4 regions of the Pantoea sp. SGAir0183 genome follow, and region 3 is predicted to be linked to each of the others. Evidence: predicted binding sites of a transcription regulator. Region 3 holds the regulator's gene; each other region holds the start of a gene.

Evidence for each region. Region 3 encodes CRP, which controls carbon source genes, mostly activating them, when cyclic AMP is high. Its sites were predicted from a motif close to ATGTGANNNNNNTCACAT; they were not measured.
Region 1: the regulator CRP is predicted to act here: its motif matches at 1,611-1,628, upstream of yrbN (protein YrbN).
Region 2: the regulator CRP is predicted to act here: its motif matches at 977-994, upstream of C1N59_RS20210 (PTS mannitol transporter subunit IICBA).
Region 4: the regulator CRP is predicted to act here: its motif matches at 2,029-2,046, upstream of C1N59_RS19265 (YjcB family protein).

What each region holds. Positions count from the first base shown of each region.
Region 1 is NZ_CP028053.1:3,842,936-3,846,147, forward strand. It holds gene C1N59_RS17840 (DEAD/DEAH family ATP-dependent RNA helicase) at 1-1,531, opposite strand, end outside; gene yrbN (protein YrbN) at 1,524-1,604, opposite strand; gene nlpI (lipoprotein NlpI) at 1,708-2,592, opposite strand; gene pnp (polyribonucleotide nucleotidyltransferase) at 2,722-3,212, opposite strand, start outside.
Region 2 is NZ_CP028053.1:4,346,894-4,350,105, forward strand. It holds gene C1N59_RS20205 (DUF3053 domain-containing protein) at 1-699, shown strand, start outside; gene C1N59_RS20210 (PTS mannitol transporter subunit IICBA) at 1,137-3,071, shown strand; gene mtlD (mannitol-1-phosphate 5-dehydrogenase) at 3,166-3,212, shown strand, end outside.
Region 3 is NZ_CP028053.1:411,007-414,218, reverse strand. It holds gene C1N59_RS01890 (phosphoribulokinase) at 1-127, shown strand, start outside; gene C1N59_RS01885 (OsmC family protein) at 157-561, opposite strand; gene crp (cAMP-activated global transcriptional regulator CRP) at 864-1,496, shown strand; gene C1N59_RS01875 (YccS/YhfK family putative transporter) at 1,555-3,212, shown strand, end outside.
Region 4 is NZ_CP028053.1:4,133,481-4,136,692, reverse strand. It holds gene C1N59_RS19275 (oligosaccharide flippase family protein) at 1-631, shown strand, start outside; gene C1N59_RS19270 (ATP-grasp fold amidoligase family protein) at 640-1,590, shown strand; gene C1N59_RS19265 (YjcB family protein) at 1,643-1,924, opposite strand; gene soxS (superoxide response transcriptional regulator SoxS) at 2,168-2,593, opposite strand; gene soxR (redox-sensitive transcriptional activator SoxR) at 2,749-3,212, shown strand, end outside.

The DNA.
Region 1 (3,212 bases), 940 kb from region 3:
AACGGCTGCTGATGTCGCCTTCGTTAGCAATCGCGCCAACGATGTGACGAACTTCAACACCGTCATCACGGCCCACTTCAATGCGATACAACTGCATGTCGCCAACATCGCGACGCTCACGACGTGGACGATCGCCATCACGGCTGTCACGTGGACCACGGCTGTCGCGACGATCATCACGTTCACGGAATTCGCGGCGCGGAGGACGCGGTGCGTCAGCAGGTACGATCAGCGGACGCTCACCCTGTGCCATTTTCAGCAGGGCGGCAGCCAGCGTTTCGATATCCAGCTCTTCTTCAGGCTGCATTTTGGTCAGCAGTGCACGGTACTGTTCCAGATCGCTGCTTTCCAGCTGCTGCTGAACTTTCGCGGCAAACTTAGCCAGACGACGCTGACCCAGCAGCTCTGCGTTTGGCAGCTCAACTTCCGGGATAGTCAGCTTCATGGTGCGTTCGATGTTGCGCAGCAGACGACGCTCGCGGTTCTCAACGAACAGCAGTGCGCGACCCGCACGACCCGCACGACCCGTACGGCCAATACGGTGAACGTAAGATTCGGCGTCCATCGGGATATCGTAGTTAACAACCAGGCTGATACGCTCAACGTCCAGGCCACGGGCCGCAACGTCAGTCGCGATCAGGATGTCCAGACGACCATCTTTCAAACGCTCCAGCGTCTGCTCACGCAGGGCCTGGTTCATATCACCGTTCAGGGCCGCGCTGTTGTAACCGCTACGCTCCAGCGCTTCAGCGACTTCCAGAGTGGCATTTTTGGTACGTACGAAGATGATCGCCGCATCAAAATCTTCTGCTTCCAGGAATCGAACCAGTGCATCGGTTTTACGGCCGTAAGCCGTCCAGTAGCTCTGGCTGATGTCAGGACGCGTTGTCAGGCTCGACTGAATACGCACTTCCTGCGGATCTTTCATGAAACGCTTGGTGATGCGACGAATCGCTTCTGGCATGGTGGCAGAGAACAGCGCGGTCTGATGACCTTCCGGGATCTGCGCCATGATGGTTTCAACGTCTTCGATGAAGCCCATACGTAACATTTCATCTGCTTCGTCCAGCACCAGACCACGCAGATTAGACAGATCTAACGTGCCACGCTTCAGGTGATCCAGCAGACGACCTGGGGTGCCCACAACGACCTGGGGTCCCTGGCGCAGAGCACGCAGCTGCACGTCATAACGCTGGCCGCCGTAAAGGGCAACTACGTTCAGACCGCGCATGTGCTTAGAGAATTCGGTCATCGCTTCAGCAACCTGAACCGCCAGTTCGCGGGTCGGAGCCAGCACCAAAATTTGCGGTGCTTTAATAGTCGGATCAATGTTGTTTAACAGCGGCAGAGAGAACGCTGCCGTTTTACCACTCCCGGTCTGCGCCATGCCTAACACGTCACGACCCGCCAACAGGTGAGGAATACACTCAGCCTGGATTGGGGATGGCTTTACGTAGCCCATGCCGTTCAGTGATTCAAGGATGTCGGCGTTCAGGCCAAGGTCTGCAAAAGTGGTTTGAATATCAGTCATGTAGTACACGTGCCTCGTTGATTGCGGCGGCCAGTCTACATAACTCGTCGTGAAAACTTTCAGTCATTTTCATCAAAAAGTGTGAACCGGCTCAAATTAGAAGTTTTGACGAACAGAAAAGCCCTCATCCCTGAAGATGATGACTTGACAGGTTTACAGGCAAAAAAGTTCGTCAGCTATTGCTGGTCAGATTCTGATAAATCGTCTTGTGCCTGGCCGAGTAGCGCCAGTTCCAACAATGCGTATCGGTGTTCAACAAAGTTATTCACGTTGTTGGCGACCGCCAGTTTGAACAACGCTTCTGCGTTGTCCTTCTCCCCCAGACTTAGGTAATACTTACCTAAATAGAAGTTGGTTTCACTGAGATGTTCAGCGAGCGAGGTGTTATCCGTTGCGTCCGCCTTGAGACGTTCCATCAGTGTTGCTTCGCTGATGTCGCCCAGGTAGAACTCGACAATATTCCATCCCCATTGGTCCTTAACCGCTTTGTCGTAACGCTGTTTAAGCGCCACTTTTGCCTTGGCTGCGTCCATCTTGCTTTCAACAAGATAGAGCCACAAGCTACGGAAAGGATCGTTAGGATCGTCTTGATAAAACGCCAGCAGATCATCTTGCGCTAACTTGTATCGACCACCGTAATAGAGGGCGATACCACGATTTAAATGCGCATAGTTGTAAGTTGGATCAAGCTCAAGTACAGAATCAAACGCTTCATAGGCGGCATCATAGTTGCCCGCCTGCGTTAAGTATATACCAAGATAGTTAAACACTTCTGGCATATCAGGTCTTATAGACAGCGCTTGCGAAAAATCGTTCCGCGCTAATGCCCTCAGACCCAAACTATCATACAACACTCCGCGCTCATATAACAGCTGTGCGCGTTCATCATCGGTAAGGGCTCGACTGGCAAGAATTTGTTCCATGCGAGCCAGAATCACTTCCTGCTGCAGTGTGGGCTGTAAAGGTACTGCAAGAACTTCGTTCTTACGCCAATTGGAGTTGCTGCATCCTGCCAGCGTCAAAGCTGTCGCAACAAAACACCAGCGCAAAAAAGGCTTCATTTCCCACTCCCGAATACAAACATTGGGACAACCGTCCTGTCATCCGCCTGCTGTGCACAAGGATTCCTGCCCTCGCGATGACACAAAAGCCTCCCCCTGCCAGGCAAGGAGAGGCAAATCAGGAAAGACTTATTCAGCGTCAGGTGCGCTCTCAGCTGCAACAGCCTCAGGCTTGGTTTCTGTCGCTTCTTTGATGCTCAGACGGACACGGCCCTGGCGATCCACTTCCATCACCTTCACCGGTACTTCCTGACCCATCTGCAGATAATCTGTCACTTTCTCAACGCGCTTATCAGCGATTTGTGAAATGTGCACCAGACCTTCTTTACCGCCGCCGATAGCAACGAAAGCACCGAAATCGACAATGCGCGTGACTTTACCGCTGTAAATGCGGCCCACTTCGATTTCAGCGGTGATCTCTTCGATGCGACGAATCGCTTCTTTCGCTTTCAGGCCATCAGTTGCCGCGATTTTCACCGTACCGTCATCTTCGATTTCGATGGTGGTGCCGGTTTCTTCGGTCAGCGCACGGATAACAGAACCGCCTTTACCGATCACATCTTTAATCTTATCTGAACTGATCTTGATGGTGTAAATGCGCGGTGCGAACTCAGAGATTT
Region 2 (3,212 bases), 430 kb from region 3:
CGCGTCCTGGCACGCAGCGGCATTATGCTGGCTGGCGTGCTTATCGTTCTGCAACTCACCGCGTGTGGTGATAAAGAAGGCGAACAACGCAAAGCGTTTATCGATTTCATGCAAAATACCGTTATGCGTAGCGGTGAACATCTGCCGAGTCTGAGTGAAAACCAGAAACAGAGTTTTGGTCCCTTTGCTGGGGATTACGCGATTTTGTATGGTTTCTCACAACAGGTGAATAAGACGGTCGATCAGGGCATGCGCCCGGTCGTGGATGAGCTTTCTGCTATTCGCGTGCCGCAGGACTACCTGAGTCGCCGGGATTCTCTGGCTCAGGCCACCAGCGCCCTGACCGTCGCCACCCAACAACTCGAAAGCGCCAAAATGCAGGCGGATAAGAGCAAAGCCGGTCTGAAACAGTCTGACGATCTGAAAAAGGTTTTCGATACCGCCTATGACAAGGTCGTCACTCAGCCTGCCGCTCAGTTGATCCCATTGTTACCTAAACTCCAGGCGCTTAGTCAGGATGCGGTTAAAACTGGTGAATTTCTTCAGGCACAGGGGACACGCGTCAGTTTTAATAATGGCGGAGTCCAGTTCCCTACTCAGGAACAGGCTACCCAGTACAACAGCCTGATGACCAGTTTATCAGCGAATGTCCAGGCACTGACTCAGGCCAAGAATGCCGTTCAGGGCACGGAACAATAAATTTCACACGGACAGATTAGCGACTGTCCACCTCATAATCACTTCACCACGCGCTTACGCTTCATAAAAACGGGCCAGATCAAAATGTGATCTGGCCCGTTTTTTATTAAATTAAGTTGTGACTTTAATCACATTTTATAAACAAAGCAGTATGATAAAAGTGTGATAAATATCACTTAAAGTAAAAAGAAACGGTCAGAAAGTGGTCATAACTTTCCTGTATGACCCTTATTTTGTGATATAAATCACTTAAAACGCCCCTGTCACCCCGTCATAAATGTGACCTGCATCACTCATGGGGCCACCCACTACGCAGGCCAATATTCGCGTGATAAAGTCCGCCTGCATACAGTAATACTGACGGCGCATCGCCGTAGTGGCTAAACAAAAACAAACGCGCGCTCCTGTTGCAGCGCGTCTCAACAAGGGGTGGGCTTATGTCCTCATCAGTAAAGGTCAAAGTTCAAAGCTTTGGTCGCTTTTTGAGTAATATGGTGATGCCTAACATCGGCGCGTTTATCGCCTGGGGTATTATCACCGCGCTGTTTATTCCAACGGGCTGGATTCCAAACGCAACACTGGCGAAACTTGTCGCCCCGATGATCACTTACCTGCTGCCATTGCTAATTGGCTTTACAGGTGGACGTCTGGTGGGAGGCGATCGCGGCGGTGTGGTGGGTGCCATCACGACAATGGGCGTGATTGTCGGTGCTGATATGCCGATGTTCCTCGGCTCGATGATCGCAGGCCCGCTTGGTGGCTGGGCAATCAAGTCATTTGACCGCATGGTTGACGGCAAAATCAAAAGCGGCTTCGAAATGCTGGTTAACAACTTCTCTGCCGGGATCATCGGCATGTTGTTGGCGTTGCTGGCCTTCCTGGCGATTGGTCCCCTTGTCGAAGGTTTGTCACATATCCTGTCCGCTGGCGTCAATTTGATGGTGCAAAATAACCTGCTGCCATTGACGTCTGTCTTTGTCGAACCGGCAAAAATCCTGTTTCTTAATAATGCTATTAACCACGGCATCTTCTCACCGTTGGGGATTCAACAGGCAAGCGAAGCCGGTAAGTCAATCTTCTTCCTGATTGAAGCCAACCCAGGCCCGGGTATGGGCGTACTGATGGCCTATATGTTCTTTGGTCGTGGTAGTGCGAAGCAGTCTGCCGGCGGTGCGGCTATCATCCACTTCCTGGGCGGTATTCACGAAATCTACTTCCCTTATGTCCTGATGGCACCACGCCTGCTGCTGGCCGTGATCCTCGGCGGTATGACCGGCGTGTTTACTCTGACGGTTCTGCATGGCGGCCTGGTTTCCCCTGCCTCACCGGGATCTATCCTGGCGGTATTAGCCATGACGCCAAAAGGCGCTTATTTTGCGAATATTGCCGCCGTCTTCGCTGCTTTTGCTGTTTCCTTCGTGGTCTCTGCTATTTTGCTCAAAACCAGCAAAGTGAAAGAAGACGATGATATCAAAGCGGCTACGCAGCGCATGCATGATATGAAAGCCGAGTCAAAAGGGCAGGCGGTGTCAGGTGCCGCGGTTGCCAGCGATGCGATGAGCGTTGACCTGAACCATGTGCGTAAAATCATCGTGGCTTGTGATGCCGGCATGGGGTCAAGCGCTATGGGGGCAGGCGTACTGCGTAAGAAAGTTCAGGATGCAGGCTTAACGCATGTGTCGGTAACCAACAGCTCCATTAACGCGCTGCCGGGTGATGTTGACTTAGTCATTACGCATCGCGATTTGACCGAACGCGCCATTCGTCAGGCTCCTCATGCCCAACACATTTCACTGAATAACTTTCTGGACAGTGCTCTGTACAGCACGCTGACCCAGCGCCTGGCGGCGGCAAACCGGAGTGAAGCGAACCGGGAAGTCGTACAGAAAACATTGGGTGACAGCTATGATGACGGCAGTGCCAACCTGTTTAAACTGGGGGCGAGCAATGTGTTCCTGGGACTGAATGCCAGTAATAAAGAGCAGGCCATCCGCTTTGCGGGTGAGCAGTTGGTGAAAGGGGGTTATGTTCAGCCCGAGTACGTTGATGCGATGCTGGAGCGGGAAAAGCTGACGCCGACATACCTTGGCGAATCGATCGCGGTCCCGCACGGCACGGTTGAGGCTAAAGACCGGGTGCTGAAAACCGGTGTGGTTTTCTGCCAGTACCCTGCTGGCGTGCAGTTTGGTGATGAACCCGATGAGGTGGCGCGCCTGGTCATTGGTATCGCCGCCCGCAATAACGAGCATATTCAGGTGATCACCAGCCTGACCAACGCACTTGACGATGAGCAGGTCATTGAAAAACTGGCTCATACCAACAGCGTTCAAGATGTGCTGAATCTGTTATCAGGCAAGCCAGCGTTAGACTGATTCGGTCCGACATTTTCCCTGGGGCGGTTATGCCCGTCCCACTTTGTTGGGGCGGACATGCCCGCCCCGTTGTCATTTGATATGGGTAAAAATTATGAAAGCGTTACATTTTGGAGCGGGTAATATTGGTCGCGGTTTTAT
Region 3 (3,212 bases):
GCTGCAGGGATCGTTTATTTCCAATATCAACACGCTGGTGGTACCCGGCGGCAAAATGGGACTGGCGATGGAGTTAATTATGGCGCCGTTAGTAAAACGGCTCATGGAAGGGAAACGGATTGAATAACCACAGAGGCCAGCCTGGCCTCTGTGAGATTACAGCGCGATCACTTCGTAGCTGTGGGTAATGTTGACGCCTTTGCCTAACATGATGGCGACAGAGCAATATTTTTCCGCTGACAGATCGACAGCGCGTGCCACGGCTTTATCCGAAAGTGCGTTGCCGCTGACGATAAAATGCAGATTGATATGGGTAAAGATGCGGGGGGCTTCTTCCCGACGTTCAGACAATAGTTTCACTTCGCAATCAACCACATCGTTGCGGCCTTTTTGCAAAATTGACACAACGTCAATGGCGCTGCATCCCCCTGCCGCCATCAGCACCATCTCCATAGGGCTCGGCGCTTTATCGCCAGAATTGCCATCCATCAGTACCTGATGGCCGGACGATGATTCCCCCAGGAATGTTAACCCTTCAACCCATTTGACGCGTGCCTGCATAATTTTGACCTCAGAATACCCTGTTTTGGCTCAGCGTACGCTTTTGCCTGGGAAACAGCAATCCAGAGAAAACGCCATCTTGCTGAAGCGAGACAACACAAGACAGTCGACGTAAGCTGTGCTACAAACAGAGCTGAAAATATTTTTCGTCATCCGAAGACGAAGCCGGGAAGAATGATGCGCACTGCGCCGAATGCAGCCCGAATAATTTCCTGAATGGAAAGACGCTTAACGCTTACATCGCCTGGCAGGGAAACAGAGCCCTGTATTTTGGGCACGATTACAACAGAGGATAATAGCGAATGGTTCTCGGCAAACCGCAAACAGACCCTACACTTGAATGGTTCCTGTCCCATTGCCATATTCACAAGTATCCATCCAAAAGTACGCTCATTCATCAAGGTGAAAAGGCGGAAACGCTTTACTACATCGTTAAAGGTTCCGTTGCGGTACTGATTAAGGATGAAGAAGGCAAGGAGATGATTCTGTCCTATCTGAATCAGGGCGACTTTATTGGTGAGCTTGGCCTGTTCGAAGAAGGTCAGGAGCGCAGCGCCTGGGTACGTGCGAAAACCGCGTGCGAAGTGGCAGAGATTTCCTACAAAAAATTCCGTCAGCTGATTCAGGTGAATCCGGACATCCTCATGCGCCTCTCCTCGCAAATGGCGCGCCGTCTGCAGGTCACATCGGAAAAAGTGGGCAACCTCGCGTTCCTTGATGTCACCGGTCGCATTGCGCAGACGTTGCTCAACCTGGCGAAACAGCCGGATGCCATGACGCATCCTGACGGCATGCAAATTAAAATTACGCGTCAGGAAATTGGCCAAATCGTGGGATGTTCACGTGAAACCGTGGGACGTATTTTGAAGATGCTGGAAGACCAGAATCTGATCTCCGCACACGGCAAAACAATTGTTGTTTACGGCACGCGCTAAGCTTTATTCTTCACGGCATAATGGCAACGTTATGCCGTGAATTATTTGCGTTGAGCCGATGTGGCGAAGAATAATTTATCACCCTGAAGTTAACTATGCCCTGCGCCAGACACTGGTGTTGTGTCTCCCCGTCGCGCTCGGCTGGCTGTTTGGCGATCTGCAAAAAGGATTGCTGTTCTCATTGGTGCCTGCCTGCTGCAATATTGCCGGTCTGGATACACCCCACAAACGCTTCTTTAAACGCCTGATTGTCGGCGGCAGCCTGTTTGCCCTGGGTAGCTTACTGATGCAGTGGCTTCTGTTTAAAGACGTGCCCTTACCGCTTATTCTTTTCGCTCTGCCTTTGCTGCTGGGCGTGACAGGTGAAATCAGCCCACTGCACGCACGGTTACTCCCTGCCACACTGATCGCAGCGATATTTACCACCAGCCTGATTGGCCGCATGCCCATTTACGTACCGCCCCTGCTCTACATCGGCGGTACGCTGTGGTATGGCCTGTTTAACTGGTTCTGGTTTTGGCTGTGGAAAGAGCAGCCAATGCGTGAAAGCCTGAGTCTGATTTACCGCGAACTGGCGAACTATTGTGACGCCAAGTACACCTTGTTGACGCAACTTACCGATCCGGAGAAGGCGCTACCACCGTTGCTGGCGCGGCAACAAAAAGCAATCGACCTCATCAACACCTGTTATCAGCAGATGCATATGCTGTCCGCCAGCCGCGATCACAGTCATAAGCGACTGACCCGCGCTTTTCAGGTCGCACTGGATTTACAGGAACACATTTCTGTCAGCCTGCATCAGCCAGAAGAAGTGCAAAAACTGGTAGAACAAAGCCATGCTGAGGCCGTGATTCGCTGGAATGCGAAAACCATTTCCGCCCGTTTACGTGAGCTGGCAGACAACATCCTGTACCACCAACTGTCCAGTCGCTTTGATATGGACAAGCAGCTGGGGGCACTGGAAAAAATCGCCCGTCAGCACCCGGACAATCCGGTAGGAAATTTTTGCCTTTATCACTTCAGCCGCATCGCACGGGTACTGCGTACACAAAAGCCCCTTTATCAGCGTGATTTGATGGCGGATCGCCAGCGCCGTTTACCGCTTCTGCCCGCACTCAGAAGCTATCTCTCGCTGCGCTCTTCTGCCCTGCGCACGGCCGGACGTTTTTCTGTGATGCTGATGCTGGGTAGCGGGCTGGCGCTGTTCTTTTCGATTCCCAAACCCTACTGGATTCTGATGACCATTATGTTTGTCAGCCAGAGTAACTACAGCGCTACACGGGTGCGTATTCAGCACCGTGCGCTGGGCACCTTTGCCGGGCTGGTGATTGCGGCAGCCTCGCTGCGGCTGGATGTCCCTGAACCGCTGGTGTTGAGCATCATGCTGGTGATTACCTTTATCAGCTATCGCTTTACCCGCCAGTTTTACGGCTGGTCGATGGTGGGGTTCACGGTCACCGCGGTATATACCCTGCAACTTCTGTCACTTAACGGCGCACAATTCTTACTGCCGCGCCTGCTGGATACCCTGATGGGCTGCCTGATTGCGTTTGGCGGAACGTTATGGCTTTGGCCGCAATGGCAAAGTGCCCTGCTACGACAGAACGCACATGATGTGCTTGAGGCTTTCCAGGACGCGTTACGCATGTTGCTTGGTCCGGAACAGTCTCCCGAGGTACTCGCCTATCAGCGCGTTAACGTTAATCAGGCCCACAA
Region 4 (3,212 bases), 650 kb from region 3:
GCTGTATGCGGGCTTGCCATTGGCCATTTCCAGCATTTTTATTTCTGTCCAGGTCAAAACCGCGCAGATGTTTTTGGCCGGCATCGCCTCGGCGCGCGAGCTGGGTTTATTCGCTGCTGCCAATACGATTGCCGCGTCCTGGATTTTTATTCCCGTGGCGCTGATTACCTCCTGTTTCAGCGAGATTTTTCGTGCGCGTGGAGACGAAGCCGTCAGGCTGACGGCCCGGCTCAATGGCTACGTGATGGCCGTGTCGCTGTTGATGTTGTTTATCGTCGCGTTGTGGGGTGAGCACATTATTGTGGCGTTATATGGCCCGGCCTACAGGCAGTCAGGCAACCTCATCACGCTGTTATCCCTGGCGACCAGTTTTTCGGCAATGGGAACCGTCGCGTACCGTTTTATGGTGAAAGAAGGGGGCTTTGATTATTTACTGAAGAAAATCATTTGTCTGGTGCTCATCAGCATCCCGCTTTCCTGGTGGCTAATTCAGGGCTACGGCATCATGGGGGCCGCCTGGAGCGTTTTTCTGTCTGAGCTCCTGTCCCTCACCGTCATGAATTACTTCTTTAAACGCGGCGTGATTCAAAAAATTCAGGTTTCCTCACTTAACTACAAAACCTACAAATGAGGTCAAATATGCTCAGGTTGAAGCAAGAGCTCAGAAGAAGTTTGCAGTACTTTATTAAGAAGATGCCCTGGACTTATCAGGATCGTATTTATTACTTCCGCAAGTTCAGAAAGCTCCCGAATCTGCGTGAGCCCAAGGTCTTCAACGAAAAAGTGCTGTATCGCAAGTTTATCCATGGTGATTACCAGCTGTATGCGCGCCTGTCCGATAAGTATTCGGTGCGCGACTATATTGCGGAAAAGATTGGTAATGACTATCTGATTCCGTTGCTCCACGACACCACCGATCCCACCACGTTGAATGATCTTACGCGCTGGCAGGGCACGGTTATCAAACCGAATCATGCTTCAAACATGGTAGAGATCGTGCTGGAAGAACCGGATGCGCTTCGTAAGCAGCAAATCATTCATAACTGCTATTCGTGGTTAAAAACCGATTTCGCCAACGAAGCGCGTGAGATCCACTATCGCTATATCAAGCCACGTATTCTGGTTGAGCAGTATATTGGTGACGGTAAAAGCGCGCCGGTTGATTACAAGTTTCATATGTTCAATAAGCGCGATGGCAATTTTGAGTATGTTCTTCAGGTCATCTACAACCGCTGTCAGCCTCAGCTTTCGATGAATTTTTACGTTAATAACCTCTCCGAGGCTTACCATAAAATTCGCGATACCGGCCTGGATGTTTCCCCGATCATGCCCTCACTGGAGCGGGCACTAGCCCTGAGCAAAACGCTGGCCAGTGACTTTGACTACGTGCGAGTCGACTGGTATATCCACGACCAGCACATCTATTTTGGTGAACTGACGTTTACGCCTGGCGCAGGCATGGTAACCGGACTGGATCGTGGCTTAGACAAAATGATGGGTGAAATGTGGATTCAGGAACGTCGCGGAACGCAGAGACCGGACGTTGACGTACAGGATGTCGCCATTCCTGTCATGTTGAAGAAAATTTGACTTTACACAGCAATATAAAAAACCCCGCAAAGCGGGGTTTTTTATTGGTCATTCAGGGCATTGGCCAGTTCGCAGGCGCACGGCTCATCATGTCAATGAACACTTCTTTAGAGACGCTCAAAAAATGGTGCACGTTTTCCATGCTTAGCGTGATGCCCATTAAACCGGTCACAAACCAGCACGACAGACCAACGCCCACGCCGCCACAGAGAAAGGCCATGACATGATGGCTGTCCTGGCGAAGGCGGGTTTTCAGTGTACTGGCGAAAAACATCATTACAGCGCTCAGCAATTCCCAGCGCATAACAAGAAAACTGGTGGTTAGGGTAGCCATCAATTTTGACCTCAAAATCGGAAAGGACGCCTGACTGTCTGCGAACATCACGTCGGCGGAAAAGTCTGTCAGGTGGGGCTCTTTCGTCGGCAACAAACGTCATAATGTGATGTGGGTCACATTATATCATCTGGTTCTCAATTTTTGTACAGAATTTGTTTGATTTGTCAGCGCAGTGTCAAGCCAGCGGAAGGGTAAAAAAGAGGGATAAAGCCGTGCGCCCGATCGGGCGCACGCGGGCTGTTAATTAAGCGGACAACATTCACCCGTTGTACGCTGCGTAAAGCTGCTCATCGTTTCCCCACAGTCAAAGCTCAGCAGGCGTGGACGCTGAACCGCCTGGCGACGCATATAGTGACGATACGCCGTAGGCGTCTGGGAAAACTGGCGGCGAAAGACCCGTGAGAAGGTCTGCTGCGAATCGTAGCCATACTGCATCGCAATATCGAATACCGGACGCTGCGTCTGACGCAGCGCTTCTGCGGCCAGCGTCAGCCGGCGTTCGCGGATATAACCACCCAACGTCTGTTTCGTTACGCTACGGAACATACGTTGCAGGTGCCATTTCGAATAACCGGACTTCGCGGCCACCTCATCGATTGACAGGCTTTTATCCAGGTTCTGGTCAATCCAGTGGGTCAGTGAATGAATGATCTCTTCTTGTATCATGGCCTCATCCTTCTGGTGAATGTCCCCGTCACCGTGCATGCCGCAGTTTGTGAGGCTGATAATCAGCCTGCAGGGGGCGTGACGTCGTCAGGGCGGGTGTTGTTCTGATGGGAAAGGAGTATAATTCCTCAAGTTAACTTGAGGTAAAGTGCCAGATGAAAAAAGATCGCAATTATCCAAAACCGGTGCTGACACCGGGGGAAGTCGCGCGGCGAAGCGGCGTGGCCGTATCAGCGCTGCATTTTTATGAAAGCAAAGGGCTGATTTCCAGCACGCGCAATCCCGGCAATCAGCGGCGCTACAGCCGTGATGTCCTGCGCCGTGTGGCGATCATTAAAATCGCCCAGCGCATCGGCATTCCGCTCGCCAGCGTCAGCGACAGTCTGGAAAACATGCCTGCGGATAAACGCATGTCTGCGCAGGACTGGGGCAATCTGACGCAGCACTGGCGGGATGAACTGGATAAGCGCATCGAAACCCTGACGCGCCTGCGTAACGACCTGGATGGCTGCATTGGCTGCGGCTGTTTATCCATGCGTGACTGTCCGCTCCGTAACCCCGGCGATCGGCTGGGACAGCAGGGATCAGGTGCGGTCCTGCTGGATCCCGAGCAGGATGG